DNA from 3 places in the Exiguobacterium sp. LL15 genome. Region 3 is predicted to be linked to each of the others. Evidence: a T-box and tRNA genes for the amino acid it is inferred to sense, from the RefSeq annotation. Region 3 holds a T-box; the other regions hold tRNA genes.
The links. The T-box of region 3 lies ahead of argS (arginine--tRNA ligase). A T-box ahead of a tRNA ligase gene usually reads a tRNA of that ligase, here a tRNA-Arg.

Region 1 (10,907 bases), on a different contig from region 3:
GTGCTTCTTCACCGTACATTTTGTTGAACATTGCGCGTGGCATTTTTCCTTTACGGAAACCAGGTGTGTTCAAAGTCTTAACGACTTTCTTGAACGCTTGGTCTACCGCTTTATCAAATGCTTCAGCAGGCGCTTCATACGTGAGGACGCCGAGGCTACCTGATTGTTTTTCCCATTTTGCAGTCATGCTGAGTCCCTCCAAAATTGTCAATTAGCGTACATGTGTGTACAACAAGTCACATTATAGCACAATCGTTCTGACGATTACCACTGTTGAACGAATCGTTTCCTGATGTCTCAATCGAAGTAAATTTGCTCGAATGCAATGACTTCCGGATAAAGGATATGTGCCGCTCGATATAACCGCTTCGCCAGCGGACTGAGGATACGTTCCGGTTCTTCACGTTCAAATGTCAGACCTGCGAGTTCTTCGCATGCCGCGAGCCACTTCTCCATATCTGATTCGATTCGTTCTCGTTCTTCAAGATGAATCAGTTGATCCGATCGCAAGACGAGCAACGCTCGGAACGGATCCATTCGCTCTAACGTGTGCATCGATGCCAGTAACGCTTGTTGCTCCTGTTGATGTACCAGCAGGATTTCTTCTAACTCTTCACGTGACGAGATCGTCCAGTCTATATCTAAGTGTGGCACATGAATGCTTACCGGATATGGCACGTGATGAAGCACGCTTCCTAATAACTGATCAATGACGAGTAGACTTTGATGTGCTGTCTCTTGCGCCTGAAGGTATTTTTGTGTGATGTATGCAATGAGCTCAGATGTCCGTTCGAATTCCACACCGGTCAATTGGCGCATTTGTTCGACCCAACTGCCGTGTCGCAACACATGCATCAATTCCGTTGCTGCTGTTACCTCACGCTGCGCAACAGGGTTGTTTTGAACTGCCGGCTTTTGTTCGCGAACACGCATCTGTTGTTTGATTTCATCTAATCGAAGCGCGAGCCCATAAGGCAGATACGGTGACGCCGAGCGCAAAGCGAGTTTCATCGGATAACGTTCTCCGAGTTCATAAAGAAAGAGTGCGAGCACTTGCTCGACACCCTCGACTTCAAGAAAACGTTCTGCCACTGTTTCAAATCGTTCACGGTCATGCATTAAGAGTGGTTGAATGACATAGAGCCGGTGTAAGACATCTTCTCCTGTCAATTGGTCAGTCTCTAATTCCATAATCAATTGTTCTTGTTTAGAAGCGGGCAAACGAAGAATCCGCGCTCGTTCTACTTCTAGTTCATATTCCATCCAGCGCGATGTCCCCATATTCCGGCACTCCTTCATATTCAACTTCTTATTTCGTAAATGGATCGAGTAAAGACGTCCAGTTCGTGATCGCTTCTTGAAGTTGTCCCGCCTGCTCGATTCCTAATCGATTCAACGTATCTAATGAGACGTCAGCTTCAAGTAATCGAGCGATATCTTCCGATTGATTCACGTACTGCTCGAGTTTTGCACTTAAATTTTGCAATTCTTGCGGCGGATTTTCAAGTCCCGCTAATCGTTGATCGATTTGATCCAGTTCTTGATTGAACTGATCAATCGTTCCGTTTTCCTTCAACTTTTCGATTTGTTGATCGAGTGCCTGTTCAGGGTTCGCAGATTCACGCGCTGTCGTAGCCGCCTCATTCAAGGAAGCCGACAAATCTGACGTGACTTGTGCTGTATCTTTTGCAATGCCTTGAAGTTCTCCAGCGTAATCGACACTATTTTTTACATCGTTGACTTGTTGTTTTGCATCGTCGACTGTATTTGAAATCTCACTACATCCAGCAAGAAACGTACTTAGCACAAGGACTGCTCCAACTTTCTTCCACATAGCATTCATCCCTTTCGAGTTCATGATACCTTAATTATAATCGAAAATCGGAATAAAAAAAAGAGACCACCCTCGTAAGGGCAGTCTCTATTTTAATTATAGCGTCCCAAGAGGGATTCGAACCCCCGACCGACGGCTTAGAAGGCCGTTGCTCTATCCTGCTGAGCTATTGGGACGTGTCAACACGAATAAACTATACTAGAACAATTCTTTCGTGTCAATCACATTACAAACATTGCAATTATTTTATTACAAAAATGTTCCGTCCAGATGAAGGGCATTTACCGGGTCACCGTTCACATCAAGAAAATCGACAGAATAACGGTTTTGATCCACTTCAAGAATCGCATACGTCTTGTCTGGTCGATGACGTGGCATCCGGATTGAACCTGGATTGATGAATAACACACCGTCCCGATATTCAGCCTTCGCCACATGGGAATGACCATATAAGACGATGTCCGCCTGCTTTTCCTTCGCATGATGCTGTAAGACATCTAGACTGTATTTGACGTCCTGCCGATGCCCGTGGACACAGAGGATGGTATGACCATCCATTTCCGATACGACTTCTTCCGGAAAATCGTGTCCGTAATCGCAATTCCCTCGCACAACACGATATGGATATAATGATTCGATGTCGCGCGTCAATTGGGAGTCCCCACAATGAAATGCCGCATCTACGTCTTGGTGACGTTCGAATATCGTAAGCAGTTCTTGTTCTAGTCCATGACTATCACTAACGATCAACGCTCTCATCTTCATCACACTCCTAAGAAAGTAGTTAAGTCCTGTTCGAGCTTGCGCAATGCATTGCCACGATGACTAATCATCGCTTTTTCTTCTTTCGTCAATTCAGCAGCCGTCTGTCCGCTTTCTGTGACGAACAATGGATCATAACCGAAACCGTTCGAACCCGACGCCTCAAAACCGATTCGCCCTTCCATCGTTCCACGAACCGTCAATGTCTCACCCGTTGGTTTCGCTAGCGCGAGTACACAAACGAAGCGCGCCGTCCGCTCTTCCTCCGGAACACCTTCTAACTTTTCAAGTAGTAGAGCATTGTTCGCCGCATCCGACTTTTCAAGTCCCGCGAAGCGTGCTGAGTAGACGCCGGGAGCGCCATCTAAAGCATCGACTTCAAGACCTGAATCATCAGCAAGTACCGCGTGGCCAAAGTAGGCTGCTGCCTCTGTTGCTTTTAAAAGTGCATTCTCCTCGAATGTCTCACCTGTTTCATCCGTTTCCGGAGCATCGGCGTGATCGAGTAACGACTCGACCGTATAACCGAGACGACCCAGCATGCTTTCAAGTTCCTTCACTTTACCTGCATTGTGTGTTGCGACGATGACCTTCATCTATGTTCCCCCACTTCTTCTCCTACATACCACCAAGAGACACCGAGTGCCTCACGGCCAGCCTCAATCAGTTCCTTAATACCTTTTTCCCCAAGTTCGAGCATTTCGAGCATCTCTTGACGGGAAAATGTCGACTCTTCTCCTGTTGCTTGCATCTCGACGATTTTACCCGATGAGGTCATGACGAGATTGAAGTCGACTTCCGCCGCAGCGTCCTCTTCATAGCATAGATCGAGCAAGACATTCGACTCGACGATTCCAACCGAGATGGCTGCGATGCCCTCTTTGATCGGTGTATCTGTCAGTTTTCCCGCTTGAATCAATTGATCGACTGCTCGGACGAGTGCCAAAAAACCACCAGTGATCGATGCCGTTCGTGTACCGCCATCTGCCTGAATAACGTCACAATCGATCCAAATCGTTCGTTCCCCGAGCTTCTCTAAATCAACGACGGCCCGAAGCGAGCGGCTGATCAGACGTTGGATTTCCATCGTCCGTCCCGTCTGTTTGCCGCGGACGGCTTCTCGTGCGGTCCGCTGAGCCGTCGCACGCGGCAACATCGAATATTCCGCATTGATCCAGCCCTGGCGTTTACCGCGAAGGAACGGTGGCACCTTCTCCTCGACGGTCGCCGTACAGAGGACTTTCGTATCTCCCAGTTCAATCAAGACAGAACCTTCTGCGTGTTTATTGACATCAATCGATAATTGAATAGGACGGAGATGATCCGCCGTTCGTTGGTCTATCCGCATTTAATCTTCCTCCGTTCCAAGCACGATGCGCTCCGCATGGATGGTCTGATCGAGCCAGTCCGTCGCAATCTGATCAAATGAGCGGATATCGCCTGTCGCGTAATAACGATGTTCCGGAATTTGTGTCACATCTGCTGAAATCGTATTGTAATCAAGTAGTGCTGCCACCTCGAGCGCTGTCTCGTCTCCTGAAGAGATTAGCTGGACGCCTGGTCCGATGACCCGTCCAATCACATCTGCTAGAAGCGGGTAATGGGTGCACCCGAGGATCAATGTATCCATATCGTAATTCATCAATGGTCGTAATGTATTGGCAACGACACGTTCGACGTACGCACCATCTGTCTGCATCGACTCGACGAGCGGAACGAATGGCGGGCACGCTAACGATTCGACGACGACTTGCCCTTCGACGTGGCGTAACGCCTTCTCGTAGGAATTACTTGTAATCGTCATCTTCGTTCCAATGACACCGATTCGTTTCGTACGCGTCACCTTAACTGCCGCGCGGGCTCCCGGATCAATGACACCGATGACAGGTATATTTAAACGTTCTCGCGCTTCTTTTAAGACGACAGCCGTGGCTGTGTTACAGGCGATCACGATCAATTTCACATCTTGTTGCACGAGATAATCAATCATCTCCCACGTAAACTCACGAATCTCTTCTTCTGGACGAGGACCATACGGACACCGCAATGTATCCCCGACATAGATGATTCGCTCATGGGGCAACTGTCGCATCAATTCACGTGCGACCGTCAACCCACCGACTCCGGAATCCAGTACTCCAATCGCTCGATTCACTCTTCTCCACCTCTTTCTCTCTTTCCTATGGTAACAAAAAAGGACGACGGTGCAAGACCGGCGTCCGAGAATGTACGATTACAGGATTACTGAGCAAGACCTTCGCTAGTCAGCATATCTGAAAGAGTCGTGATTGCTTCAGAAGCATCGTCACCGTTTGCAACGATTTTGATATCTGAATCTTTCGCGATTCCGAGTGAAAGAACACCCATGATTGACTTCAAGTTGACAGTCTTCCCGTTGTATTCCAAGTTGATGTCTGATTGGAATTTAGAAGCTGTGTTGACGAGCTGAGTAGCCGGACGAGCGTGAATGCCTGAATCCGCGATGACTTTGAATGTTTTTTCCATGATTAAGAAATCTCCCTTCACTAATAACGTACTAGTGAGTCGTTTTCGAATATGTGAACTCATTATCAAATGATAACGGATTCGAATCGATTCTGCAAGGAATTTTTATACGCTTCACTCCATGGGAATGCTTTCCCCGAACGATCGATTTGTACCATAGATGTCCGTCCCGTGAACATCAATTCACCTTGCTCATCAAATGCCGCATAGTGGACGTCACACGATGCACTACCGACATGTACCGGATACGCATAGACAGCGAGACGCGCCCGTGGATAGACTTGGCGAATATAGTTACACTGAGCATCGGCGACGACGATAATGCCGTCTTCTGCAAGCGAATATCCTGTTTCCTCTAACATCAATGTCCGAACGTCTTCAAAATAGACGAACGGTACTCGGTTATTCATATGACCATAGGCATCCGTCTCCGCAAAACGAACAGCGACGTCGAGTCGTGTGCCATGTTTCATCTGTTCAAGCCATGACTCAAGTTCTGGAATATAAGCTGGTACGCGCACAATGAGTTCCTCCTGTCTGAATGAAAAAAGAAGGAGCAAGCTCCTTCTTTGATAAATCATGAACTAACGGCTTCACCTGTTCGTCCTTCGTCACTACCGAAGAACTTTTTGAATGAATGAAGTGTCGTCTGACGGTTCATCGCCGCGATTGAAGTCGTCAGCGGAATCCCTTTCGGACAAACCTCAACACAGTTTTGAGCGTTACCGCACTGCATGATCCCGCCATCTTCCATTAACGCTTCAAGGCGTTCTTCCTTGTGGAAGGCACCTGTCGGATGCGAGTTGAATAGACGAACTTGTGAGATCGATGCTGGTCCGATGAATGTCGAACGATCGTTGACGTTCGGACATGCCTCGAGACACACACCACACGTCATACATTTCGATAACTCATATGCCCATTGACGTTTGTTCTCTGGCATCCGTGGTCCTGGACCTAAGTCGTACGTTCCATCGATCGGGACCCATGCTTTGACTTTCTTCAGCGCATCGAACATGCGTTGACGGTCGACTTGAAGGTCACGAACGATCGGGAACGTCTGCATAGGTTGAAGGCGGATCGGTTGTTCGAGTTTATCAACGAGTGCCGTACACGACTGACGTGGTGTACCGTTGATGACCATCGAACAAGCGCCACAGACTTCTTCTAGACAACCCATGTCCCAGTTGATCGGTGTCGTTTTTTCACCGGCTGCATTCACAGGGTTCCGGCGAATCTCCATTAAAGCAGAGATGACGTTCATGTTCGGACGGTACGGAATTTCAAACGCTTCATCATACGGTTTACCATCAGGTCCATCTTGACGTTGAACGATGAATTGAACCGATTTTTGCGTAGTAGATGATTCGAGTGGTGTCGCCATTATGCTTTCACCTCTTTCTTCGACTTCTTGCTGTAATCGCGTTTCCGTGGTGGAATCAACGACGTGTCGACGTCTTCATAGAAGATTTCCGGATGACCGTTCGTGTAACGTGCCATCGTCGTCTTCAAGAACTGTTCATCATTACGTTCCGGGAAGTCCGGTTTATAGTGCGCTCCGCGACTCTCGTCACGTTTTAAAGCACCGAGCGTGATTGCTTCAGCTAGGTCGAGCATGTGATCGAGCTGACGGATGAACGATGCCCCTTGGTTACTCCAACGTGCTGTATCCGTTGCCGAGATGCGTGTGAAGCGATCGCGGAGTTCCTTGATTTTTGTCAGTGTCTCTTCGAGCTTATCGTTGTACCGGACGACCGTGACGTTATCCGTCATGATTTCTCCAAGCTCACGGTGTATTTGATACGCGTTTTCCGTACCTTCCATTGATAGGATATCGTTGAAGCGGTTGATTTCTTCGATTTTATGCGCTTCGACCACGTCCTCACTCATCTCATGAACCGATGTCTCGAGTTCATTCATATAAGCAATGGCTGATGGTCCAGCGACCATTCCGCCGTATACCGCAGAGAGAAGTGAGTTCGCTCCGAGACGGTTACCACCATGCATCGAATAATCACATTCACCAGCTGCGAACAATCCAGGGATGTTCGTCATTTGATCGTAGTCGACCCATAGTCCACCCATTGAGTAGTGAACAGCAGGGAATATCTTCATTGGTAATTTTCGTGGATCGTCACCGACGAACTTCTCGTAGATTTCAAGGATCCCACCGAGTTTGACGTCAAGTTCTTTTGCGTCTTTATGCGATAGATCCAGATAGACCATGTTCTCCCCGTTGACGCCGAGTTTTTGATTGACACAGACGTCGAAAATCTCACGTGTCGCGATATCCCGTGGAACAAGGTTTCCGTATGCCGGATATTTCTCTTCGAGGAAATACCAAGGCTTACCGTCTTTATACGTCCAGACGCGACCACCCTCACCTCGTGCTGATTCACTCATGAGACGTAACTTATCGTCTCCAGGAATCGCTGTCGGGTGAATTTGGATGAATTCACCGTTCGCATAGATCGCACCTTGACGATAGACAGCAGCTGCAGCTTGTCCTGTGTTGATGACCGAGTTCGTCGATTTTCCGAAGATGACCCCAGGACCACCCGTCGCGAGGATGACAGAATCCGCGGCAAATGCCTCGATTTCCATCGTCCGGAGGTTTTGACAAACTGCTCCACGACAGATGCCATTGTCATCGATGATGGCACGAAGGAATTCCCATCCTTCATATTTTTCTACCAAACCTTGCGCTTCGAACTTACGAACCTGTTCATCTAATGCGTACAACAGTTGTTGTCCTGTCGTCGCTCCAGCGTATGCCGTCCGGTGATGCAACGTTCCGCCGAAACGTCGGAAGTCGAGTAAGCCTTCCGGTGTCCGGTTGAACATGACGCCCATCCGGTCGAACATATGAATGATTTTCGGCGCTGCTTCCGCCATTTTTTGAACAGGTGGTTGATTTGCGAGGAAGTCCCCACCGTATACCGTGTCATCGAAATGCTGGTATGGTGAATCGCCTTCCCCTTTTGTATTGACCGCTCCGTTGATGCCACCTTGTGCACAAACAGAGTGTGAGCGTTTGACGGGTACGAGTGAGAATAACTTAACTGGTACGCCTTGCTCCGCTGCTTTTATCGTAGCCATCAGACCGGCAAGCCCTCCGCCGATGATGACAAGATTCTTGTTCGCCATGTTGTCAGTTCCCCTTTCCTTACAACACGCCTGCAAACGTTAAGATCGAGCGTACGCCTACAAACGATAAACCGATGAATACGAGTGCTGCCACGTAAGACATCGCCCGTTGAGATGCTGGTGACTGCGTGATTCCCCATGTGATGCAGAACGTCCAAAGTCCGTTCGCAAGGTGGAATGTCGTCGCCAAGATCCCGACGATATAGAACGCGAGCATGAATCCGTTATCGACGATGTTCTGCATCATGCTTGCATCGACTGGTGTTCCCATCGCAGCGGCAATCCGTGTTTCCCAAACGTGCCACGTGATGAACACGACAAGGAATACACCGCTGAACCGTTGCAGTACATACATCCAGTTCCGGAAGTATGTATAACGCCCTGTGTTCGCAGATCCGGTGAATGCGATGTACACACCGTAGACGCCATGCAAGATGATTGGAATGAAGATGACAAAGATCTCTAAGAACAATCGATACGGAACGTTCCCCACGAATTCCGCGGCCTTATTGAAGTCTTCCTCACCACGTACGATGAAGTAGTTCGTCGTTAAGTGCGAAAGTAAAAATAACCCGATTGGAATGACGCCGAGCAGTGAGTGTATTTTACGACTCACGAAATCACGATGATTCGCCATCCAAATCCCCCCTTTTGTTTGCCAATCAACCGTTGGCGCATTTTGGTAGAAAAGCGCTTTCATAAGGAAATTCGTCTTTTCATCACTTATTCTACTCCTGTCCTTTTTAGAAGACAACCCGAGCCGTTGCATTTAACTGCAAATTTTTTTAGGAAAACAATGACCGACAAGAATCATCTCGGTATAATGGTTCACAGATAGGAGTGAATCATGATGGATGCTACACCAAAACAAACACCACTTTTCGGTATCGAATTGATCCGAGATTATGTGCTGACCGATCTTCTCGGATCGGATTATCGGCAAGTCATCTACTGGGCAGGTAAACGTCTAGCGCGTCAATTCCCTGTCGTAGATGAATCTGAATTAGCCTCATTTTTTGAACAAGCAGGTTGGGGAACGCTCGAAATCAAGAAACGTAAAGGCACGGTCGTCTTGTTCGTGCTGTCTCCTCCTGATACGACGAGAGATGAACGACCACATGGATACTTCCAACTCGAAGCCGGTTTCCTCGCTGAACAGTTCTCCCGTTTTAACGGATGTGTCGCGGAAGGATATGCCGAGTTAACTAAAGAGCTCGTTCAAATCACGGTCCAAATCGATCCTAAAGATCCACTTGAACCGCTCAAGTGAAATTTACATAAAACGTGACAGGAATCTTGATTTTCAACATCGAAGTAGATTCATGAAACTTTTTGCAGTAAGTGCTCGTAAAGTCATTCGTACACAAATCGCGAGGAGGAACTTCACATGTTCAAAAAACTAGCAGCAGATTTAACGGGATTCAGTGATATCGGACAAGTCATTCATCCTGATGATTTCGACAAAGCAGCCGCTGACGATTATGTCTTACATGAAGACGGCGAGAAAATCTACTTCTTGATCAAATCTAAATCTGACGAGTATTGCTTTACGAATCTGGCTTTGATTCACCTCGATGGAGAAAGTGCCGTCAGTTCAAAACGTGTACTCTACCGCTATCCGTATGCACATTATCCGATTCGCCACGTCATGTTCGAAACGGCGGGAACGGTCGATCTTGATGTCGAGATCAAATTCGAGATCGGTGGCAAACATTATTCGATCGACGTCGATAAAAAACAACTCGAACATGTGAAAGATCTTTACAAAACACTTCTTGCCATCGCTGAAAAACAGTATGAAGGACAAAAGATGCTCGAGTTCGCGAACAGCTCATTGAATCATTCGGTCACGATTCTCGGCGGACTTCGTCAAGGTGATATGAACGTACCGCAAACATTCAAGGAGTTGTCTGAACAATCCTTCGAGTGGCTACAAGGTCACTACCATCAGTGGAACCAGCGTGACTTTGGTTCATACTACGAAAAGTACATCAACAACTAATCACTAAAAAAGCCGCCCTCTTCAAGAGGACGGCTTTTTTCATTCTTCATTCGCTTGACTTAAATATTCAGCGACGGTTTCCGCTAACTTGACAGGTAATCCTGCTTCCGCCAACTGTTCGATCGTTGCGCGTCGCAAGCTGCGCATCGATCCGAAATGACGAATCAACTGCTGGCGTCGTTTCGGTCCAACTCCTGGAATCTCGTCGAGCAAGGAACGGGTCATCCCTTTCGAGCGGAGCGCGCGGTGGAACGTGATTGCAAACCGGTGGACTTCATCTTGCATGCGTTGGAGCAAATAAAACGCACTCGAACGCGGACTTAGTTCAATTAACTGTGCTCCTTCTCCAAACAACAATTGACTCGTTCGGTGTTTGTCATCCTTTTTTAATGACCCGACTGGAAGGGATAAGCCGAGTTCATCTTGAATGACTTCTAAAGCAGCATTCAACTGTCCAACTCCTCCGTCAATCAGGACGAGGTCCGGAAGGCGCGCTCCTTCAAGTAACAATCGTCGATAACGCCGACGCACGATTTCTCGCATCGATTCATAGTCGTCCGGTCCTTGGACTGTTCGAATCTTGAATTTTCGGTATTCCTTTTTAAGTGGCTTACCGTCTTCAAAGACGACGAGTGCCGAAACGGCGTCTGCTCCTTG
Region 2 (10,907 bases), on a different contig from region 3:
ACAGGACTCGATGAGGAAGTCGCGTCCTACGTCATGCAGTGGCCGGAAGCGAAGCTGTTTTATAAAAAACTCGTTGATCTACTCGAGTTCTTGATTCCGCAATATGAGCGGGAAGGAAAGTCGCAACTCGTGATCGCCCTCGGCTGTACAGGCGGGAAACACCGGTCGATCACGTTTGCGGAAGCCATCAGCAAGGAATTCGCGACGCAGTATCACATCGAGACGAATCACCGGGATTATGTGCATGCGAAGGAGGAGAAGTGATGAAATGGGAACGTAAAGTCGTCGCCATCGGTGGCGGGACAGGACTCTCAACGCTTCTTCGTGGACTGAAGCATTACCCGCTCGACATTACAGCGATCGTTACGGTCGCGGATGACGGCGGCAGTTCTGGTCGTCTGCGGACGGAGTTTAATATGTTGCCACCAGGCGATATTCGCAATGTCATCGTCGCCTTGTCGAAATCGGAAACCTTGATGGACCGAATCATGCAGTACCGGTTTGAGACCGGCGAAGGATTGCATGGGCATTCGCTCGGCAACTTGATGCTGACGGCAGCGACACAACTCTGTAACGGTTCGTTCGTCGAAGCGATTGGTGTCATGGGACAATTGTTGAACGCAGAAGGAAAAGTCTATCCGGCGACGGAACGGACGATCACGTTATGTGCCGAATTTGAGGACGGGACGATCGTTAAAGGAGAGTCACTGATTCCAACGGTCGGTAAGAAGATTGAACGGATCTTCCTTGAAGAACAAGACGTCCGTCCGGTACCGGAAGCGATTCAAGCGATTCTCGATGCTGATGTGATCGTCCTTGGTCCGGGTAGTCTCTATACGAGTATCATCCCGAACGTCTTGATTGATGAGATCCGCGAAGCAATTCAGCAATCACTGGCGCCAGTCGTCTATATTTGTAACGTCATGACACAACCAGGCGAGACGACAGCATTTACAGCCAACGAGCATTTATCGACGCTCGAACGTTTTCTCGGTCAAGGCGTCGTCGATACGATCATCGTCAATAATGAGTCGATCGATGCCGGTTACTTGAAAAAGTATCGAAAGGATCATGCCGACATTGTCACCTATAATGAAAAACAATTCGAGCTCGCAGGCGTTGAAGTGCTGGCAGATGATATTGTCGACTACAATCATCATTTCATTCGCCATGACTCAGATGCGGTCGCTAGCCTCGTCATGCGAAAAGTACTATCGATTCGTCGGATGCGTCAACTCGAAGGGAAGGAGGAGCTGACATGAGCTTTGCCTCAGAAGTCAAAAAAGAATTAACGCAGATTCCGATCACCGATCATGAGATGAAGGCGGAACTTGCGGCGCTCGCACGGATGAACGGTGCGATCTCGTTCGGTCTCGGACGTGGTCTGACACTCGATATCTCGACCGAGAATGCTTCGATTGCTCGCCGGATCTATTCGCTGTTGAAAAAAGCATACGGAGTCCATCTCGATCTGCTCGTGCGGAAGAAAATGCGTCTGAAAAAGAATAATGTCTACATCGTCCGTGTTAAGCAACAGGCGGACAAGATTTTGCAAGACCTCGGAATCCTTGGAGAAGGATTCACGATGATTCGTTCAATCAGTGATACGATCTTAAACGATGAACGGAAGGCACGCGCGTATTTACGAGGAGCGTTCCTCGCCGGTGGTTCGCTCAACAATCCGGCGACGTCGTCGTATCACTTAGAGATTTTTAGCTTATATGAGGAACATAATGCAGCGCTCCGTGGTCTATCGAACGTCTTTGATTTGAATGCGAAAGCGATCGAACGGAAAAAGGGACACATCCTCTACATCAAGGAGAGCGAGAAGATTTCCGATTTCCTCAAGCTCGTTGATGCGACACAATCGATGCTACGGTTCGAGGACGTCCGTATCTTAAAAGACATGCGTAACTCGGTCAACCGTCTCGTCAACTGTGAGACAGCGAACCTCAACAAGACGGTCGGTGCGGCATTACGCCAAGTCGAGAACATCAAGTTCCTTGAGCGGACGGTCGGGCTCGATGTCTTACCGGATAAGTTGAAAGAGATCGCGATCTTGCGCGTCACACATCAAGATGTCACGTTACAAGAACTCGGGGAGATGGTCGAAAGCGGCTCCATCTCAAAATCAGGAATCAATCACCGGTTGCGGAAGATTGATCAAATCGCTGAAAAAGTACGGAATGGAGAGTCGATGACAGGGGCCTTATAAGAGGGTCGCTTGCGAGATGAACCATAGTCTACTATAATATATAGTCGATGCAACTAAATGTTCGAATTAAGGAGTTTTTGAAATGGCTAACGAAAAGAAACGTATTTCGCTCACTGTAGACGCGAAGTTTGACGAAGTATTAACGAAAAAAGCAAAATCAATCGGTGTACCGAAAAGCACACTCGTTGCATTCGCAACATCTTTATTCCTGAAACAATTACAAGCGGAAGAAGAGCTTTCGCCACATGCGAACGCAATCTACTCGCTGATTCGTGAAAACCACGACATCGTTTCAGACATCACAGACTTGATTGACTGATCATCGACCTCTCGTTCTACAAGGAACGGGAGGTTTTTTGTTGTATACAGATGAATAGAGAAGAGTTCGCTTTCCTGCAGATACAAAAAAAGTGCCTCCCGAAGGAGACACTCTGGGTGACTTATGCACGTTCCATGACGCGGTCGATGAGACCGTAATCAGCAGCAGCTTGTGCTGACATGAAGTTGTCACGCTCTGTATCGCGTTCAATGACTTCAAGTGGTTGTCCTGTGTTTTCAGCCATGATTTTGTTGAGGTGCTCACGCATTTTGATGATACGTTCCGCATGGATTTTGATATCCGATGCTTGACCTTGTGTACCACCGAGCGGTTGGTGGATCATGATTTCAGCGTTTGGTAACGCGAAACGTTTTCCTTTTGCGCCTGCTTGGAGCAAGAACGCACCCATCGATGCTGCCATACCGATACAAATCGTTGAGACTTGTGGCTTGATGAAGTTCATTGTATCGTAAATCGCCATACCGGCAGTGATCGAACCACCTGGGCTGTTGATGTAAAGCGAGATTTCTTTATCTGGATCTTCTGCTGCTAAGAACAGAAGTTGGGCAACGACTGAGTTGGCGACGTTGTCGTCAATCGCGCTCCCGAGAAGAATGATGCGGTCTTTTAGCAAACGTGAGTAGATATCGTAAGCACGTTCCCCGCGGTTTGTTTGTTCGATGACTGTTGGAATTAACATAGTCTTTGCCTCCTTATAGTTGGTATGTAGCTTCCTATTCGACTTATCCTTATCATAATCCTTTGGTCAATATTGGTCAAAAGATACGATGCGACTTTTAGGTATTTTTCCATTACAAGGGCAAATGAAACATATCAATATAGAAAAAAGGCAACGCCATTGCTGGCATTGCCTTGTAGTTGAATAAATGGTACACCCGGAGAGATTCGAACTCCCGACACCTGGTACCGGAAACCAGTGCTCTATCCCCTGAGCTACGGGTGCATCTGATGTACTGAACAATTAATAGTATAGCGACATTTTTTCAGAAAAGCAATAGGGAAGCAGGACTTTTCTTTTCTCCGGCGACTCAAAAGGGGTTCAGAGCACGTTTCTTAAAACGTTTCTTCTATAATAAGAAGTGAGGGAGGGGAATCGATGGATCAACGCCAGGAACAGACGCAACAGATGACGTTATCGGCGTCACAACAGTATCAATTACATGTGCTTGAGCAACCGGTGGCAGAGCTCGAGGAGGAATGGCGACGGTTGAAACGACGGTTGCATCGTCATTACCCGAATCAGGTTTCGCTAGAGGTCGAGCAGATGGCAGGTAATATGGCATCCTATGAAGACGAGCTTCTTGCACAAATACGTTTAGAATCAGTCAGACAGGAAATAGGATATATGGCGGAACAACTCATCGTGTATTTAGAAGCGGACGGTTTATTACGGACGTCGGACGAGCAGCTCGCTGCATCCTTCTCGACCGATGTCGCAACGATTACAGAAGCACGGACACTCTTACAACAATGTCAACCGGTCGGCATCGCTGCCCGCTCGGAGCGCGAGTGCCAATGGTTACAGGCAATCGAGCTAGACGACACGGAATTGATCGGACTAACGGATCGGTTGCGACATGAACCGGCGAGTCAGGTATTCGCTCAGTACAGTGAGGCGGATCGAGCGCGGTTGCGAAAACGATTGACACGCCTGAGCCGGACACCGGATCTTCCTAAAGAAGAACGACTGGTCATGGCAGAAGCACGGATTCACCTGTTAGATGGAAAACTTCAGATCGATTGGATGACACTCGATACGGATCAGACGTGGCTCGAACTAAAAGAGGCAACGCCTTTTTTGCGCGCGTACGAACGACGCCGTGTCACGATGCATGCCATCCTCTCAGTTTTGCTTGAGCGACAAGAACGCTGGTTCAAAGGAGAACTGCATCTTGAGCCATTGACGAAAAAACAAGTCGCTGAGGCGACGGGGCATCATCCGTCAACGATTGGTCGAGCGATTGCTGCGAAGTACGTCGAGACGGTCCATGGTCTCGTTGCTCTAGAAGACTTGTTCGTCTCACGGACGACAACCGGAGATTCGAGTTTTTTGATTAAACGGCGGATCGCCGAATACATTCAATACAGCGATCGTCCGTTAAGTGATCAGCAATTGACGGATCGTCTGCAAGAAGACGGTCTGACAGTCGCAAGGCGGACGGTCGCGAAGTACCGGGCAGCGCTTGGTTTAACGAAAAAAACGATGCAGCAAAGGAAGGCGCAATCAGAATGGGATTAAAACGACACAGACACTTAACACTCTATTCACGTCCGGGATGTACGCTATGTGAAGAGGCCGCCATCTTACTCGACTTCGTACTCGATGAGTTTCCGGAATGGACGTTCGAGGAAGTCAACATCGATCAGGATGAAGCGCTCAGTCTACGATTCTTATACGAGATTCCGGTCGTCATGCATGACGAGGAAATCTGGAGTTATGGCAAATTCGAGACGGAAACGATAAGAAACCGCTTACTTCAAAAAACTTGAGAAACGAGACTTGCAAGGCGAGAAATGGACTGTTATGATAACGGTGTACCAAGTGGGACACGTTATGACATGCGGGACAGAAAGCGTCCAGCTACTTGAGAGGAGAGGGAAATACATGATTCGGCAGTTAGTCCAGATCCAAAAACGAATCGTGCCTGATCTGATCGAAGAAATGCAGACACGCTACGACATCCTTCATTATGTACGACTGATGCAACCGATCGGACGACGTACGCTTGCGACGAGCCTTGGCTTGACGGAACGCGTCTTACGGCGGGAAGTCGACTTCTTGAAGCAGCAAGACCTCCTAGAGGTCGCGACGCAGGGGATGTCCTTGACGGATGAAGGACGAAATGTTCTTCGCAGCATGCACAGCATCATGGGAGAACTCGCAGGGATCTCAGACATGGCGAAAGCCTTGAAAGAGAGACTCGGAGTACGTGACGTCGTCATCGTACCGGGTGATTCCGATGAAACCTTCTGGGTACAGCGAGACATGGGGCGGGCAACCGTCGCACGTCTCAAACGAGAGCTTTCTTCAGACCATCACAATACGATCGCTGTCACAGGCGGTACAACGATGGCATCCGTCGCGGCGATGATGTCGCCAGACAAGGAACACCGTCCAATGACGTTCGTTCCGGCACGCGGAGGACTGGGAGAAACGCTCGAATTACAAGCGAACACAGTATGCTCACGGATGGCATCACGCGCTCAAAGTGATTATCATCTGCTTCACATCCCGGACATGGTCAGTACAGAGACGTTCGTCAAGATGATCGAAGAGCCGAGCATAAAAAATGTGCTTCAAATGATTAAAGGTGCTTCAATCGTGGTACATGGAATTGGTGAGGCGAAAACGATGGCAAAACGTCGTCGCGCGTCTGAGGATCTCCTAACCCGACTGGAACATGAACAGGCAGTAGCGGAAGCATTCGGATATTACTTCGACCGAGACGGGAACATCGTGCACCGGGTCAAGACAGTTGGTCTTCAACTGGCTGACTTGAAGCAAGTCGAACACGTCATCGTCGTCGCAGGTGGTCATTCGAAGGCAGAAGCGATCAACGCCTATGTCAAACAGTCGCCAGACATCATCCTGATTACGGATGAAGGCGCAGCAGCTTCGATTTTGAAAGGGTAACCCCCTTTTGAATAATAGATAACTCGCTTTACATTAAAAGGAGGAAAATTATCATGGCAGTAAAAGTTGGTATTAACGGATTTGGACGTATCGGACGTTTGGCACTTCGTCAAATTCTTCAATTCGATGGAATCGAAGTAGTCGCGATCAACGACCTTACAGACACTAAAATGCTTGCGCACCTTCTCAAATATGATACGACTCAAGGTCGTTTCGACGGCGAAGTTGAAGTACACGACGGTTACTTCCTCGTCAACGGTAAAGAAATCAAAACACTTGCTAACCGCAACCCAGAAGAACTCCCATGGGGCGAGCTCGGTGTTGACATCGTTCTCGAATGTACTGGTTTCTTCACAGACAAAGAAAAAGCTGAGCTTCACTTAAAAGCTGGCGCTAAAAAAGTCGTTATCTCTGCACCTGCAACTGGCGACATGAAAACAGTCGTCTTCAACACGAACCACGAAATCCTTGACGGAACTGAAACAGTTATCTCTGGTGCTTCTTGTACTACAAACTGTCTCGCGCCAATGGCTAAAGTTCTCCAAGATCAGTTCGGAATCGTTGAAGGTCTCATGACTACGATCCACGCTTACACTGGTGACCAAAACACACTCGACGCTCCACACCCTAAAGGTGACTTCCGTCGTGCACGTGCGGCAGCAGCAAACATCGTTCCAAACTCAACTGGTGCTGCAAAAGCAATCGGTCTCGTTCTTCCAGAACTTCAAGGTAAACTTGATGGATCTGCACAACGTGTACCAGTCGCTACAGGTTCACTCACTGAGCTCGTAACTGTACTCGACAAAAAAGTTTCTGTAGAAGAAGTCAACGCAGCAATGAAAGCAGCTGCTAACGAGTCTTACGGTTACACTGAAGACGAAATCGTTTCTTCTGACATCGTTGGTATCTCTTACGGATCACTCTTCGATGCAACACAAACTAAAGTCATGACAGTCGGCGACAAACAACTCGTTAAAACAGTTGCTTGGTATGACAACGAAATGTCTTACACTAGCCAACTCGTTCGTACACTCAAACACTTCGCAGAAATCGCTAAGTAATTCGAGCAATTAAATAGCAATTGAATAAGAGCGGAAACGATATCAGTCTCCGCTCTTATTGCGGAAAAAAGCGGGAGGGGCATTCGCCCCTCACTATACGTAAGAGACGGAGGACGAATGTATGAATAAGAAATCGATTCGCGACATCGATGTACAAGGAAAACGCGTATTTACACGCGTGGATTTCAACGTACCGTTGGAAGACGGTAAAATCACGGATGACACACGGATCCGTGCTGCACTCCCAACGATCAAACACTTGATCGACGGCGGAGCAAAAGTCATTCTCGCTAGCCACATGGGTCGTCCAAAAGGCGAAAAGAACCCTGAGTTCTCACTTGCACCAGTCGTAGCACGCCTCAGCGAATTGCTTGGTAAAGACATCAAGCTCGTTGAAGAAGCATACGGTCCAGTTGCAGAAGAAGCAGTCAGCAAACTCGAAAACGGCGATGTCGTCGTCTTAGAGAACGTTCGCTTCTACCCTGGTGAAACGAAAAACGACGAAGAGCTCGCTAAAGGATTCGCGAAACTCGCTGACGTCTTCGTCAACGACGCGTTCGGCGCAGCACACCGTGCACACGCATCGACAGAAGGTATCGCACACCATGTCGACACAGCAGTTGCCGGTCTTCTCATCGAAAAAGAACTTCAAGTTCTCGGTAAAGCTCTTTCTAACCCGGATCGCCCGTTCACGGCAATCATCGGTGGTTCGAAAGTAGCGGACAAAATCGGTGTCATCGATCACTTACTCGACATCGTCGATACGTTGATCATCGGTGGCGGCTTATCGTACACGTTCCTCACAGCTCGTGGTATCGAAGTCGGTACTTCACTTCTTGAGGTCGATAAAATCGACCAAGCGAAGGAATTCATGAAGAAAGCAGAAGAAAAAGGCGTTAAGTTCCTCATGCCAATCGACTGCGTCATCACGAAGGAATTCGGAGAAGAAACATATGTCGGACCACGTGACATCACAGAGATCCCAGCAGATCACATGTCACTTGATATCGGTCCAAAAACGGTTGAACTCTACTCAGAGGCAATCAAGAACTCGAAACTCGTCGTCTGGAACGGACCGATGGGCGTATTCGAACTCGATAAATACGCAAACGGTACAAAAGGTGTCGCGCAAGCTCTTGCGGACAGCGATGCGTACTCAATCATCGGCGGTGGCGACTCAGCTGCTGCGGCAGAGAAATTCGGTCTTGCTGACAAAATGAGCCACATCTCTACAGGTGGTGGAGCAAGTCTCGAATTCATGGAAGGGAAAGCTCTTCCTGGTGTCGAAGCGCTAAACGACAAGTAATCTAAGTTCACAAGGGAGTGTTTCTCAATGCGTAAACCAATTATCGCAGGTAACTGGAAGATGAATCTGACGCTCAAGGATGCAGTCGCATTCGTTGAGGAAGTCAAAGGAGCTGTACCTGCTTCGACGACAGTCGACGCAGCCGTCTGTGCGCCAGCAGTATTCTTGGCACACTTGACAGAAGCAGCAGCTGGTACGGATCTTAAGATCGGTGCTCAAAACATGTACGACAAAGAGAGCGGTGCGTTCACTGGTGAAATCAGCCCGCTCATGCTCAAAGAACTCGACGTGACATACGTCATCCTCGGTCACTCTGAGCGTCGTGAGTACTTCGGCGAAACAGATGCGTTCATCAACAGCAAAGCGAAAAAAGCGTTCGAGCACGGTCTCGTTCCAATCGTTTGTGTAGGTGAAACACTGGAAGAGCGTGAAGGCGGCAAGTTCGAAGACGTCATCCGCGAACAGACAGCAAACAGCCTCAAAGGTCTTACTGTCGACCAAGTGAAAAATCTCGTCGTCGCATACGAGCCTGTCTGGGCAATCGGAACAGGTAAATCAGCGACAGAACAAGATGCACAAGATTCTTGTAAATTCGTCCGTGACGTCGTTGCAGCTGAATTTGGTGCTGAAGCAGCAGAAGCTGTCCGCATCCAATACGGTGGTAGCGTCAAACCGGAAAACATCAAAGAATATATGGCTCAACCAGACATCGACGGCGCGCTCGTCGGCGGTGCAAGTCTTGAGACAGGATCGTTCCTCAAACTGTTGGAGGCGATTTAAATGAAAAAACGTCCAGTCGCACTGATCATCCTTGATGGTTTTGGTATGCGTGACGAGGAGTTCGGAAATGCCGTTACGGCGGCAAACAAACCGAACTTCGACCGTTACTGGGGTCAATACCCGCATACGTTGTTGAATGCGAAAGGCGAATACGTCGGTTTGCCTGAAGGTCAAATGGGGAACTCAGAAGTGGGTCACCTCAACATCGGTGCAGGTCGCGTCGTCTATCAATCGCTATCCCGAATCAACAACGCAATCAAGGATCGCTCGTTCTTCTCGCGTCAAGCGATGAACGATGCGGCAGGTCACGTGAAGAAATACGGTTCAGCGCTTCATATCTTCGGTTTGGTCTCTGACGGTGGAATCCACAGTCACATCAACCACTTATATGCGGTGCTCGAATTCGCGAAACTTCACGAAATCGAAAAAGTCTACCTCCATGCTTTCACGGACGGTCGTGACTGCGACCCACAATCGGGCGCTGGTTTCCTCCGTGACGCGCAAGCGAAGATGGATGAATTGAATGTTGGACAATTCGCGAGTATCTCTGGTCGCTACTATGCGATGGATCGCGATAACCGTTGGGAACGCGTCAAGAAAGTCTATGACGTCATCACGTTCGGTGAAGGTCCAACGACGAAGGATCCAATCGGCATGGTTGAAGCTTCGTACAAACAAGACGTAACGGATGAGTTCATCGAACCAACTGTTGTCGTGCAGGAAGACGGTACGCCAGTCGCACCGATCCACGATAACGATGCGATCGTGTTCTTCAACTATCGTCCTGACCGTGCGATTCAGCTTTCGAAAGTCTACAAAGAAAAGGGTGGCTTCGACGGATTCGAAATTCCGGACAACGCACCGAAGAACCTGCTACTCGTCTCGATGACGAAGTACTCGGATGCGATTGATACGGACATCGTCTTTCCGCCTGAAGACATCAAGAACACGCTTGGTGAGACATTGTCAAAACAAGGTCTCAAACAGCTACGCATCGCGGAAACGGAAAAGTATCCGCACGTCACGTTCTTCTTCAACGGACAACGTGAAGAACCATACGAAGGGGAAGATCGGATCTTGATCCCTTCACCAAAAGTCGCGACATACGACTTGAAACCGGAGATGAGCGTCTATGAAGTCACAGACGCGCTCGTCGACGCAATCAACTCGGACAAACACGACGCTATCATCCTCAACTTCGCAAACCCGGATATGGTCGGTCACTCGGGTATGCTCGAGCCGACGAAAAAGGCGATCGAAGCTGTCGATGAGTGTCTTGGGAAAGTCGTTGACTTGATTCTCAGCAAAGGCGGCGCGGCAGTCATCACGGCTGACCACGGGAACGCGGATAAAGTCCTCAATGCGGACGGCAGTAAGATGACGGCGCATACGACAGAACCGGTTCCATGTATCGTGACGGTCGAGGACGTCGAACTCCTTGAACCACTCACAGGTGCACTCGCTGACCTCGCACCAACGGTCCTTGATCTTCTCGGAGCGGACCAACCAGCAGAAATGACTGGTAAATCGATCGTATTGAAGAAATAATCCCGTCGATCGAAAGAATTACA
Region 3 (10,907 bases):
GGCACAGGGCTCGACGGCTTTTGTTCATGCATCTTATTGATCAGAGATAACGGACAAGCGATGCCTTGACGACATCCACTTGTGTGAAGTTCGTCTCTTCCGCGAATGTTTCGATGACTTGACGGACATCCCCTTGACGACGTACGAAGCTCGTCGGGACTGGTGTCGTACCGACAAGTTGCTCATGCAGACTCGTCAATCGATGATCATCGATGATCGTCGTCATCAAATCAAGGAACAGGAGAACATGCAGACGGTTCAAATAATCCCATGGTTTGTCTTCCGAACGGAATTCATTACGAGCGAGCCATTTTTTCAATCCGATCGCATCGATTTGACTCAACGTCTCTGTCGTACGTGCCGACTTCCAAAGCGTCAACAGTTCACCCAGTTTTTTTCGTGTCTGTTTCTTACGCATGAAGAATTCAAAATTATCTTTCGTCCGTAATGCGTCTCCTTCAATCGGAGCAATCAAATCGGCTTCCGGCGCCGTCACGAAATCGTGAACGAAATCGACAGACTCTCCCGGTAACCAAGCAGCGACTTTCCCGTGAAAATCAGCCATAAAGGCGACCGTTTCTGCCAAAGGCTCCTGCTTCATCTGTGAAGCAGCTTGCTGTAATCGTTCTTTCGTCTCAGTCTTCATAATCTACCTCTTCTTATTCGTGGATTGGTCTTACATTTCTTCTGGAGCGCCGACACCGAGTAAACGAAGACCCTCTGTCAAGACGATCGTGACCGACTTGACGAGTGCAAGACGCGATTGTTTTGCTGCGTCATCTTCGAGAACACGGACGTGTCCGTAGTATTTATTGAAGCTTTGTGCAAGATCTAAGACGTAGCGGCTGATGATTGATGGCTCGCGACGTGTGAACGCGCGATCGATGACCGTCGAGAATTGGTTTAGCATCGAGACGACACCCCATGCATGATCATCGGCACTACCAGCGAATGGTGTGCCATCATAGCCACCTTTACGGAGCAACGAGTGCGCACGGGCATTCGTGTACTGGACATACGGTCCTGTTTCGCCTTCGAATTTCAACATCTGCTCAAGATCGAACTCGATGTTGTTCATCCGTTCGTTCTTCAAGTCGTGGAAGATGACGGCGCCGACACCGACTTGACGAGCCGTGGCTTCGGCATTCGCTAAGTTCGGATTTTTTTCCGCGATGTTTTGCTTCGCAACGTCGATCGCTTCTTGTAGTACTTCTTCAAGTAAGACGATCCGACCTTTACGCGTCGACATTTTCTTTCCGTCCTTCATGATCAGACCGAACGGCACATGGTGCATTCCGTCGACGTTCTCAAATCCAAGTTTCTTCAAGACTGCGAACAATTGCTTGAAGTGAAGCGCTTGTTCCCCACCGACGACGTAGAACGCTTGCTCAAAGCGGTACGTTTCGAGACGATAGACAGCAGCTGCTAAGTCACGTGTCGCATAAAGCGTTGCGCCATCTTTCTTTTTAATCAAAGCAGGTGGCATACCTTCTGCTTCGAGGTCGACGACCATTGCCCCTTCTGATTCGACGAGGAGATCTTTTTCTTCAAGCAAATCGATGACGTGTTGCATCTTATCGTTGTAGAAGGCTTCTCCGTTCAAGCTATCGAATTTAACACCGAGCATCTCATAGACACGGTTAAACTCGACGAGTGAGACTTCACGGAACCACGTCCAAAGCGTCGTTGCCTGCTCATCACCTTGTTCGAGTTTTTTGAACCAGAGACGTCCTTCATCCTCAAGTGCCGGATTTGTTTCCGCTTCTTCGTGGAACCGGACGTATAATTTCAACAATTCCTTGATTGGTTCTGCACGGACCGCTTCTTCCTCACCCCACATCGTGTAAGCCACCATCAATTTCCCGAACTGTGTTCCCCAGTCCCCTAAGTGGTTGACACCGACGACGTCGTACCCTTTTTTACGTGAGATTTGGTTGAGCGCGTTCCCGATGACCGTCGAACGCAAGTGCCCCATCGAGAAGGGTTTCGCGATGTTTGGTGATGAAAAATCAGTGACGATCGTTTTTCCATTCGCTTCACTTGATCCGAACGCCTCTTGCTCCGTCAGGACTTGGTTGACGATTTCTTGCGAGACGACTTCCCGGTTCAAGAAGACGTTGATGTAAGGACCAACAGCTTGAACGTTCGAGAACAACGGCGCGTCAATTTTTTCTGCGAGCTCCGAAGCAATCATGTTCGGTGCTTTACGGAATGCTTTAGCGAGCATGAAACATGGGAATGCCAGATCTCCATGATCTTCATGTTTCGGTTGCTCGATCAGTTGTTCGATTTGTTCAACCGATAAGGCACCTTCCATGACGTGATGTAATACTTCTGCATACTGCGCTTTATAACTCATCTTTATTTCCTCCTGCTTCACTGATTTTTTGGCAATAAAAAACGCCCCTTGCGCCACGCGCAAAGAGACGGAATGACCGCGGTACCACTCTTCTTGGTGTCACTCGACACCCACCTTGTTCGGGGATAACGGGGTTCCCCCGGCTACGCCTTTTCCATCAGGAATCGGGCAGCGTCTCAGAAGTGCGTTTCACGACCGGTTCGTCCTCAGGCTTCCACCATTCCCTGATTCGCTAGTTGACGAATATCAACCGTTACTCTCTTCATCATCGACTGTATTCGATATCTTTCACATTATACGCAATTCTTTCTTTTCTCTCAACCTTATTTTTTTGGTAAATGGCTTATCAAAATTTCCACAATTCGGGTATAGGAATAAAAGATACTTCTCAGGGGGAGGGATGTTTCATGCGCTACTACCAACATGTAGCCCGGACGAGCTGGATCGTCTTCGGTCTCGTCGCCTTGACATTATTAGTGATCGGCATCGTTCATCCACCAACCTTCCATCCTTCTGTCTCCATCATCAACACTCTTTATTTATTCGGACTCGTTCTCCTGTTTCAGTTCGATAATGTCCGTCGTGGTGGCATTTACTATACATTCCAAGAAGGCATCATCTTATTTTTATTCCTCAATTATGGTTTAACGTACGCCTTGATTTTAAGCCAAGTCGGTATTCTCGTCTTTCAATTCATGTCTCACCGAAAAGCGATTCGTTGGAAACGTTTCGTTTATCTCTACCCGATCAACGCCTTGTTCGATTTAGTCTACATCTCGCTTCCGGCCTTTGCGTATTATGCGCTCGGCGGACCAATCGGCTCAAACTTTACGTATACGAAAGCCTTACTCCCTTTCATCGGCTTTTTGATCACCGTCTTCCTTGTCTCTTACTTCCAATGTCTATTCGTCAATCGCTTCCTCTACTTGAAATACGACTGGCAACGTCTCGTAAAGCTTCAGTCCCTCGTCTACGGGATTAGCATGTTAAGTGCTCTACTTGGAATCTGGTTCTACGATGAAAGTCCGCTCGTCGCGGCTACAGTTTCCGTCTTGATTCTCTTTTTGTTCAAACGTCTGTTGCAAGAGCGTGGTGACTCCCTTGAAGCAAACGATAATGCTAAGCGATTTGATGATGCGAAGGAACACTTGTTGATTTCCCGCTTCGAGCGCGAGACGATCGATTCGTTGCTCCTCGATTTACCGCATCTATTGCCGTTTTCTGAAGGTTGGATCTCGATTCAACAACAGCGGAAACAAGTCATCTATAACATCCGGACGAAACAACCGATCGACGTGTTACCACTGTTTCATTCCTTGTCAGCCGACGATTTGCATACCCCAATCATCTATGGTCTTCGTTGTGACTGGGGAAACGATATTCAGATCGGATTGCCTGTCGATCGTCACTCGATGCTAGCGATTCCTTCGATTACGAGCGGAGAGGTCGATGTTTCGATCATCCTATTCCATCAAGTCGCAGACGCCTATGATGCGACAAATGCCGACGAATTATCTCGTTTGCTCCGTATCTTTTGTCGCGTCTTAGAACGCTCACGTGAAACGGTCCAACTCTATACGGAAAGTCGGACCGATGCCTTGACCGAATTACCGAATAGCCGTGCTTTTTATGAACACGGTCGGCAGGAATTTGCGGCTGACTCCTACCCGCTCTCCGTGATCCTGTTCGATATCGATCATTTCAAACGTGTCAATGATACGTACGGTCATAAAGTGGGCGATCTCGTCCTTCGTGAACTCGGTCGACGTATCCAGGCGATCCAATTGCAATATGATGATGTCTTTGCTGCTCGTTATGGTGGGGAGGAATTCGTACTTCTGTTGCGAAATGGTAGTCAAGAGGCTGCTATCCAGATTGCCGAGACAGTCCGCCATGCGGTCATGGATCGTCCCTTCCTCGTCGATGGTCACCGACTGTCCTTAACCGTCAGCCTCGGAATTGATACAGTGGAGGAAAGATATCAACGGACGTTCGAAGAATCGTTACGTCAAGCCGACCATGCACTCTATGTCGGCGGAAAACACAATGGACGCAATTGTACCGCGCATTATGCAAACCTTTGAAAGGTCGTGACTCTATTGTCGATTACGGAAATTGAAATGACGCTACCGACATCACAAACTCACCGGACGATTCGGATTCATCGTCCGCCCCATTTGGATCCTTCTGAAGCGTTACCAGTGATTTATATGCACGATGGACAAAACGTCTTCAGTGGAGAAACCGCCTCGTTCGGAAAAGGCTGGGAGATTCATCTTGCGCTACAACAGACACAGATTCCGGCAATGGTCGTTGCGATCGACAGTCCAGAAGACGGAATGGATCGTTACGATGACTACGCTCCTTGGAGTGATGAAGCTTTATTGATGCGGACTGCCTATCCTTCACATCGGTCGTCGATCGGTGGAAAGGGTAAGGTCTACATGGACTGGATCATCCGCGAGTTAAAACCATACATTGATGCCAACTACGCGACACGTCCTGATGATACGACGATGATCGGCAGCTCGATGGGTGGCGTCATCTCGCTCTATGGATTATTCGCGTATCCGGAAGTCATCACGCGCGTCGCTGCCCTGTCGACTGCCGGATGGGCAAACTTCTCCTCACTCCTTGAATTCATCGAGCGTAGTCCGTCTCTGTCTGCCACTCATCGCTGTTATATGGATGTCGGCACAAAAGAAGTGAGTGGTCCGATGACCGAAACGGATTATTTACACACAAATGATGTATTAGCACGGGCGGTCGAACAAAAACTCGCTCAAAGTCGCTATACGATCATCCCGGAAGCGATTCATCATGAAACGGCCTGGGCGAAACGTTTACCCGATGTTTTGCGTTACTTGTTTCCTTCTTCTTGAATACACAAAAAGCCGGGCGATTTCTACTAAAGAAATCCTCCGGCTTTTTACGCGTGCCTTATACTAATTCTTCTTGTTGCTCTTTTTCATAACGGTTGCGCGGATGCTCCCGGCATTCATCGGAACACGAACGCATGACTTTTGGTTCGCATTCTTCACAGCAGAAGTGCTGTCGATTACATTCCGGGTTTGCACAATTAACGTAGCGCGTCTCCGGTTTTCCACAGTAGTAACATTCTGAGACGACAGAAGGATTGACGGCATTGACAGGAACTTGTACACGTTCATCAAAGACGTATAGTTCGCCTTCCCAGTCTTCTCCTTGCGTCTGTTCATCTTTTCCGTACATGACGACTCCGCCTTTAAGATGGAAGATATCATCACTCTGTTGCCGTTTACGGAAGTACGCCGTGAATTTTTCACAACGAACGCCACCTGTACAGTATGTGAGAACCTTTTTCCCTTCAAACAAATGCTCGTTCTCGTCAAGCCACTCCGGGAATTCCCGTGAAGCATCGACATCCACTTTTACAGCATTCTTGAAGTGTCCGAGGTCGTATTCATAGTTGTTGCGTACATCGAGAATGACGACGTCATCTTGTTTCATCATTTCTTTCCACTCTGCTGGTTCAAGATACGCAGCGTGTTCTTCTGGTACGTTGAATTCATCCTCAAAACGCCATGTGACGAGTTCTTTTTTGTAACGGACGAACGTCTTTTTGAAGGCGTGCTCTTCGACTTCATCGATTTTGAATTCGATGTCAGCGAATCGTGGATCCGCCGTCAAGTCCTTCATGTATTGTTCCGTTTGTTCGACCGTTCCAGAGAGTGTGCCGTTGATTCCTTCTGGTGCGATCAAAATCCGACCTTTGATACCGAGCTCTTTACAGTAAGCAAGATGCTCTTTCGTTAGCTGTTCCGCATTTTCAATCGGAACATACTTATAAAATAATAGTACGCGATAAGGTTTCATATTCCTCATTAGCCCCCATGTCAGTTTTTTGCAGTAAAACGAACGTTGGCAAACGAAGCGTCTAGCTATTGACTAGCTGGGAACGCCTGCAAAACGCACCCATTTAAGTATAATACCAACTCCCTTTCGAATGTACAATCTACAATTCCTGAATCCCTTTCAAGGAATTTCATTCCCTTTCTCAATCAGAAAGAGGTAAAATAAAACACAGTAGTACATCTCGCAAGGAGGATTCCGAATGCTCCATACACTTCGTGACTGGATCGAGCAGATGATTTTCTTTCTCCAAGACTTACCTGGAGGAGCTGCCACCGGTTTGATTGCCCCGTTTCTTGAGTCTCTATTTCCTTTCCTGCCACTCGTCCTGATCATTTCCGCGAATGCGGCAACTTATGGTTTTGGTATGGGTGTTCTCGTATCATGGGTCGGGAGCATGCTTGGATCACTCGTCGTCTTCGCTTGTATTCGATATCTATTTCGTCGTCCGGTCACGCGTTGGCTTGAAAAACACCATGCCGCGCAGCAGTGGATCGAACGTGTTCGTCACATGAGTCCCATCTCACTCGGATTCTTTTTCTCGCTTCCGTTCATGCCTGCGTTCATCATCACGTCCATTTCCGCCATGATTCAACTATCGCTGCGGACGTATTTGATTGCTGCTGGTGCCGGTCGTCTGATCGTCGTCATCATCTTCTCGCTGATCGGAAAGGAATGGTCCACGTTCCTTGAACGTCCGATGCGTCTTGTCCTTCTATTTTTGATTTTACTCGCCATCTGGGGAGTCAGTCGCGGGACGGAAGAATGGTTGAAGCGTCGTGCGCTCTCAAAACGTGCGGATCATTTACGGGAAATCGAAGATAAAATCGAACGTCCATCTGAAAAATGACTCAAGCCTGTCTATGATTCCATAGACAGGCTTTTTAAGCTGTTCTCATTTTTCGGAGACTAGGTCTTTTGAATCATTTTATAATGTAATTAATATATAAAAATAACGTTCAAACAATGTTCAATATTGAAAACGCTTACATTAAATTGGTATGACCAATATTAATATAATAATGAGCTTTTCCTCATAAAAATTAGGATAGCTTTTCCAGAAACGACATCCTTATAATGAATTTACATTCATTCCTTAAAGGAGGCGGCCTCATGCATCAAGTGTCCGAAGTTCAAAAAAATGAAGCGACTCAATCCGCTCCAGCAATCGTCGAGAGTGCTACCTTTCAACAATTGATGCGTCAAAAGAATGGCTTCATTCTTCCAGCCATCAGTTTCTGTCTTATTTTTTATTTTACGCTTCCGATTTTGACAAGCTACTTTACGATTTTAAATCAGCCGGTATTCGGTGATATTACGGGTGCTTGGATCTTCGCTTTTGCTCAGTTCATCATGACGTGGACGTTCTGCATGATGTATAGCAAAAAAGCACGTGCCTTTGATCGACTCGTCGAACAAATCAAGGAGGAGTCGAAATGAATTATACTGCCGTTGCTTTATTTGCGGCGATCGTCGGTTTGACGCTCGTCATTACATACTTTGCTGCTCGTAAAACAAAAACTGCTAACGACTTTTATACAGCGGATGGCGGACTCACTGGTGCACAAAACGGGATGGCGATTGCCGGCGACTATATGTCCGCTGCCTCGTTCCTCGGAATTGCTGGGATGATCGCTTTAGCCGGATTCGACGGATTCTTCTACTCAATCGGCTTCCTCGTTGCCTATCTGGTTGTCTTGTACCTCGTTGCCGAACCACTTCGGAACCTTGGGAAGTACACGATGGCGGATATGATTGCCGCTCGTTTCAATGCTTCAAAAGTTCGAGGAGTCGCTGCCATGAACTCAATCGCGATCTCGATTTTCTATATGATTGCGCAACTCGTTGGTGCGGGTGCCTTGATTGAACTGTTATTAGGAATTCCTTACACGACGAGTGTCATCATCGTCGGTATCTTGATGACAGTCTACGTTGTCTTCGGTGGTATGACAGCGACCTCATGGGTCCAAATCATCAAAGCGATCCTCTTGATGGCAGGAACAGCTGTCATTTCTTTCATGGTATTCGCCAAGTTCGATTTTTCGATCTTCAAGATGTTTGCAGAAGTCAAACAAGCGACACCGCTCGGTGATTCATTCTTGAATCCCGGAAACAAGTTCAAATTACCGCTCGATACGATTTCATTGAATCTCGCACTCGTTCTCGGAACGGCTGGATTACCACATATCTTGATTCGTTTCTTTACTGTTAAGGATGCTCCGACTGCTCGTAAATCCGTCGTATATGCGACGTGGATCATCGGTGCCTTTTATATCTTGACGATCTTCCTCGGCTTTGGTGCCGCTGCTTTCGTCGGTTCTGAAGATATCATTGCTGCCAATGCTGCTGGTAACATGGCGGCACCACTTCTCGCCCAGGCGCTCGGTGGTGATTTACTCTTTGCGTTCGTCGCTGCAGTCGCCTTTGCGACGATCCTCGCCGTTGTTGCGGGACTCGTCTTATCCGCAGCATCCGCCTTTGCCCATGACTTCTACAGTCATATTCTTCGCAAAGGACAAGCAACGGAAAAAGAACAGATGACGGCAGCACGACTCGCTTCCATCGCCGTCGCCTTGATTTCGATGGTACTGGCATTGTTCGCACAAACGATGAACGTCGCGTTCCTCGTTTCGCTTGCCTTTGCTGTCGCGGCAAGTGCCAACTTGCCAGTCATTCTCTTGACGATCTTCTGGCGCCGTTTCAATACTGGCGGAGCTGTCACAGGTATGGTCGTCGGGTTATTCTCTTCACTGATTCTCGTCGCACTCAGTCCAAACCTTTGGGCAGTCGACGGTTCAGCCTTGTTCGTCGGGGAAGCCCTCTTCCCGCTGACGAATCCAGGAATCGTCTCTATCCCACTTGGCTTCCTCGGAGCCATCGTCGGGACACTGTTGACGAAATCGAACGAAGTTGCCGGTAACTTCGAACGTATCATAGTCAAGGCCAATACCGGTATCGATGCTGCTGTAGAAGTCGCCGCGTCAAAAGAATAAGTTCCCCTTAACGGCTCCTTCAACCCCCTTGAAGGAGCCGTCCCCTTTTACATTCTTCTCGTTCATTGCCATACTAAGTGAAGAATAGAGAAGAAAAAGAAAGGAAGACTGTACATGGATCTCGCTTTTTATTATTTCTTAATCCTCGGATTTTTCATTGGAATCATCTCCGGCTTTTTTGGAATCGGTGGCGGTATCATCTTGACGCCTCTACTACTCATTTTAGGATATGCTCCAAGCGTTGCGATCGCGACCAGTCTCATGTTGACTCTCGGATCAACGGTTTCAGGTACGATCTCTCACTTACGCCTTAAAAATGTCGTCTGGCGCGATAGTCTTGTCGTCGGGGGCGTTGGAATCATCGGTTCGACGATCGCGACACCACTCGTCCTTCGTTTAGAGGAAGTCAACGGTGCCCATCTCGTCATCTCGATCGTTTATATCGGACTCTTACTCTACTTCGCGAATAAGTTCTTACGTCCGAAAGCGACGACCGGTGAACAGACGGGTTGGAAAAATCGATATCTTGCTCTTGCCTTCACTGGTCTGTTCGCTGGATTCATCTCTTCGCTTCTCGGTGTCAGCGGTGGATTCATCATCACACCGTTACTCGTCGGGATCGTTGGCTATGAGTTGAAACGTGCAGTCGGAACGAGTATTGCTTCTGCGTTACTGATCGTCCTATCGGGTCTCGTCAACTATACGGTCGCGAGCACGAATATCGATATCCTCGTCGGTATCATGCTAATTGTCGGCGCCTTGCTCGGAGCACCGATTGGCGCGAAGCAGTTGACGCATTTCGAAAGTCCGTTCGTCAAAAAGTACCTCGGTATCTTCTATTTGACGGTTGCGGTCAGTGTGTTACTCGAGATCATCGGCTGGAACGTCGCTTCACTCTCCGTTCTCGTTGCGCTTAGTTTGATTTTCTTACTGACACTCCTCATCTACAGCCGTCGTCGAACGAATGGATGAATCGTCTCATCAGAAAAGCGGTGATGCCCCTATCAGGCATCACCGCTTTTTTCCGTTAAGCCACTCGTTTGTGACCGGCTCGTTCATAGTCTCTCGTTTGTTCAATGACTAAGTGCGACAAGAACAACATTCCAACCAAGTTCGGAATCATCATCAGCCCGTTCGCGATATCTGCGACAAGCCACAACGGTTCTAATTGCGCGACCGCACCATAACAGGCTGCGAGCGCAAAGAAAACACGATATCCTTCGTTGAAACGTGTCGTGCCGCTCAAGTACTCCAAGCACTTCTCTCCATAGACATACCAACCGATGATCGTTGAATAACCGAAGAAGAAGACGGAGAAGGCGACAGTCCATTCTCCAAATGATCCAAGGACACTCGCAAAGGCGGTTGCTGTCAGTGCTGCCCCGGAAAGATTCGCATCATGCGTCATACCTGAATGTAGCCCGCCTGACGGATCCCAAAAGCCTGTCGTCAGAAGGACGAGTGCCGTCATCGTACAAACGATCAAGGTCACGATGAAGGTACTCGTCATCGAAATCAATCCCTGTTCGACCGGACGCTCACTTTTCGCAGATCCGGCAATCAAGGCTGCTGTCCCAAGTCCTGCTTCGTTCGTGAAAATACCACGTGCTACACCGACTTGCATCGCCATCATGATCGATACACCGGTGAAGGCTCCTGCAGGC

Region 1: it encodes a tRNA-Arg, which carries the amino acid that the T-box ahead of argS (arginine--tRNA ligase) is inferred to sense. The anticodon was not compared.
Region 2: it encodes a tRNA-Arg, which carries the amino acid that the T-box ahead of argS (arginine--tRNA ligase) is inferred to sense. The anticodon was not compared.

The regions. Positions count from the first base shown of each region.
Region 1 is NZ_JANFNX010000001.1:656,439-667,345, reverse strand. Features, by position in the region: gene tig (trigger factor) at 1-187, opposite strand, end outside; gene NOM72_RS03240 (hypothetical protein) at 298-1,281, opposite strand; gene NOM72_RS03235 (hypothetical protein) at 1,310-1,834, opposite strand; tRNA gene NOM72_RS03230 (tRNA-Arg) at 1,937-2,010, opposite strand; gene NOM72_RS03225 (metallophosphoesterase family protein) at 2,084-2,593, opposite strand; gene NOM72_RS03220 (XTP/dITP diphosphatase) at 2,599-3,192, opposite strand; gene rph (ribonuclease PH) at 3,189-3,944, opposite strand; gene racE (glutamate racemase) at 3,945-4,751, opposite strand; gene NOM72_RS03205 (phosphocarrier protein HPr) at 4,838-5,101, opposite strand; gene NOM72_RS03200 (acyl-CoA thioesterase) at 5,167-5,622, opposite strand; gene sdhB (succinate dehydrogenase iron-sulfur subunit) at 5,679-6,485, opposite strand; gene sdhA (succinate dehydrogenase flavoprotein subunit) at 6,485-8,248, opposite strand; gene NOM72_RS03185 (succinate dehydrogenase cytochrome b558 subunit) at 8,268-8,885, opposite strand; gene NOM72_RS03180 (YslB family protein) at 9,099-9,518, shown strand; gene NOM72_RS03175 (PH domain-containing protein) at 9,636-10,250, shown strand; gene uvrC (excinuclease ABC subunit UvrC) at 10,290-10,907, opposite strand, start outside.
Region 2 is NZ_JANFNX010000001.1:406,195-417,101, forward strand. Features, by position in the region: gene rapZ (RNase adapter RapZ) at 1-264, shown strand, start outside; gene NOM72_RS01900 (gluconeogenesis factor YvcK family protein) at 264-1,262, shown strand; gene whiA (DNA-binding protein WhiA) at 1,259-2,215, shown strand; gene NOM72_RS01910 (hypothetical protein) at 2,298-2,534, shown strand; partial or broken gene clpP (ATP-dependent Clp endopeptidase proteolytic subunit ClpP) at 2,656-3,240, opposite strand; tRNA gene NOM72_RS01920 (tRNA-Arg) at 3,423-3,498, opposite strand; gene NOM72_RS01925 (RNA polymerase factor sigma-54) at 3,652-4,794, shown strand; gene NOM72_RS01930 (glutaredoxin family protein) at 4,785-5,045, shown strand; gene NOM72_RS01935 (sugar-binding transcriptional regulator) at 5,161-6,189, shown strand; gene gap (type I glyceraldehyde-3-phosphate dehydrogenase) at 6,243-7,250, shown strand; gene NOM72_RS01945 (phosphoglycerate kinase) at 7,372-8,556, shown strand; gene tpiA (triose-phosphate isomerase) at 8,584-9,336, shown strand; gene gpmI (2,3-bisphosphoglycerate-independent phosphoglycerate mutase) at 9,337-10,884, shown strand.
Region 3 is NZ_JANFNX010000003.1:55,453-66,359, forward strand. Features, by position in the region: gene NOM72_RS13340 (hypothetical protein) at 41-646, opposite strand; gene argS (arginine--tRNA ligase) at 677-2,359, opposite strand; T-box leader at 2,420-2,637, opposite strand; gene NOM72_RS13350 (GGDEF domain-containing protein) at 2,767-4,443, shown strand; gene NOM72_RS13355 (alpha/beta hydrolase) at 4,459-5,241, shown strand; gene trhO (oxygen-dependent tRNA uridine(34) hydroxylase TrhO) at 5,300-6,214, opposite strand; gene NOM72_RS13365 (TVP38/TMEM64 family protein) at 6,453-7,100, shown strand; gene NOM72_RS13370 (DUF485 domain-containing protein) at 7,364-7,690, shown strand; gene NOM72_RS13375 (solute symporter family protein) at 7,687-9,243, shown strand; gene NOM72_RS13380 (sulfite exporter TauE/SafE family protein) at 9,358-10,215, shown strand; gene NOM72_RS13385 (alanine/glycine:cation symporter family protein) at 10,271-10,907, opposite strand, start outside.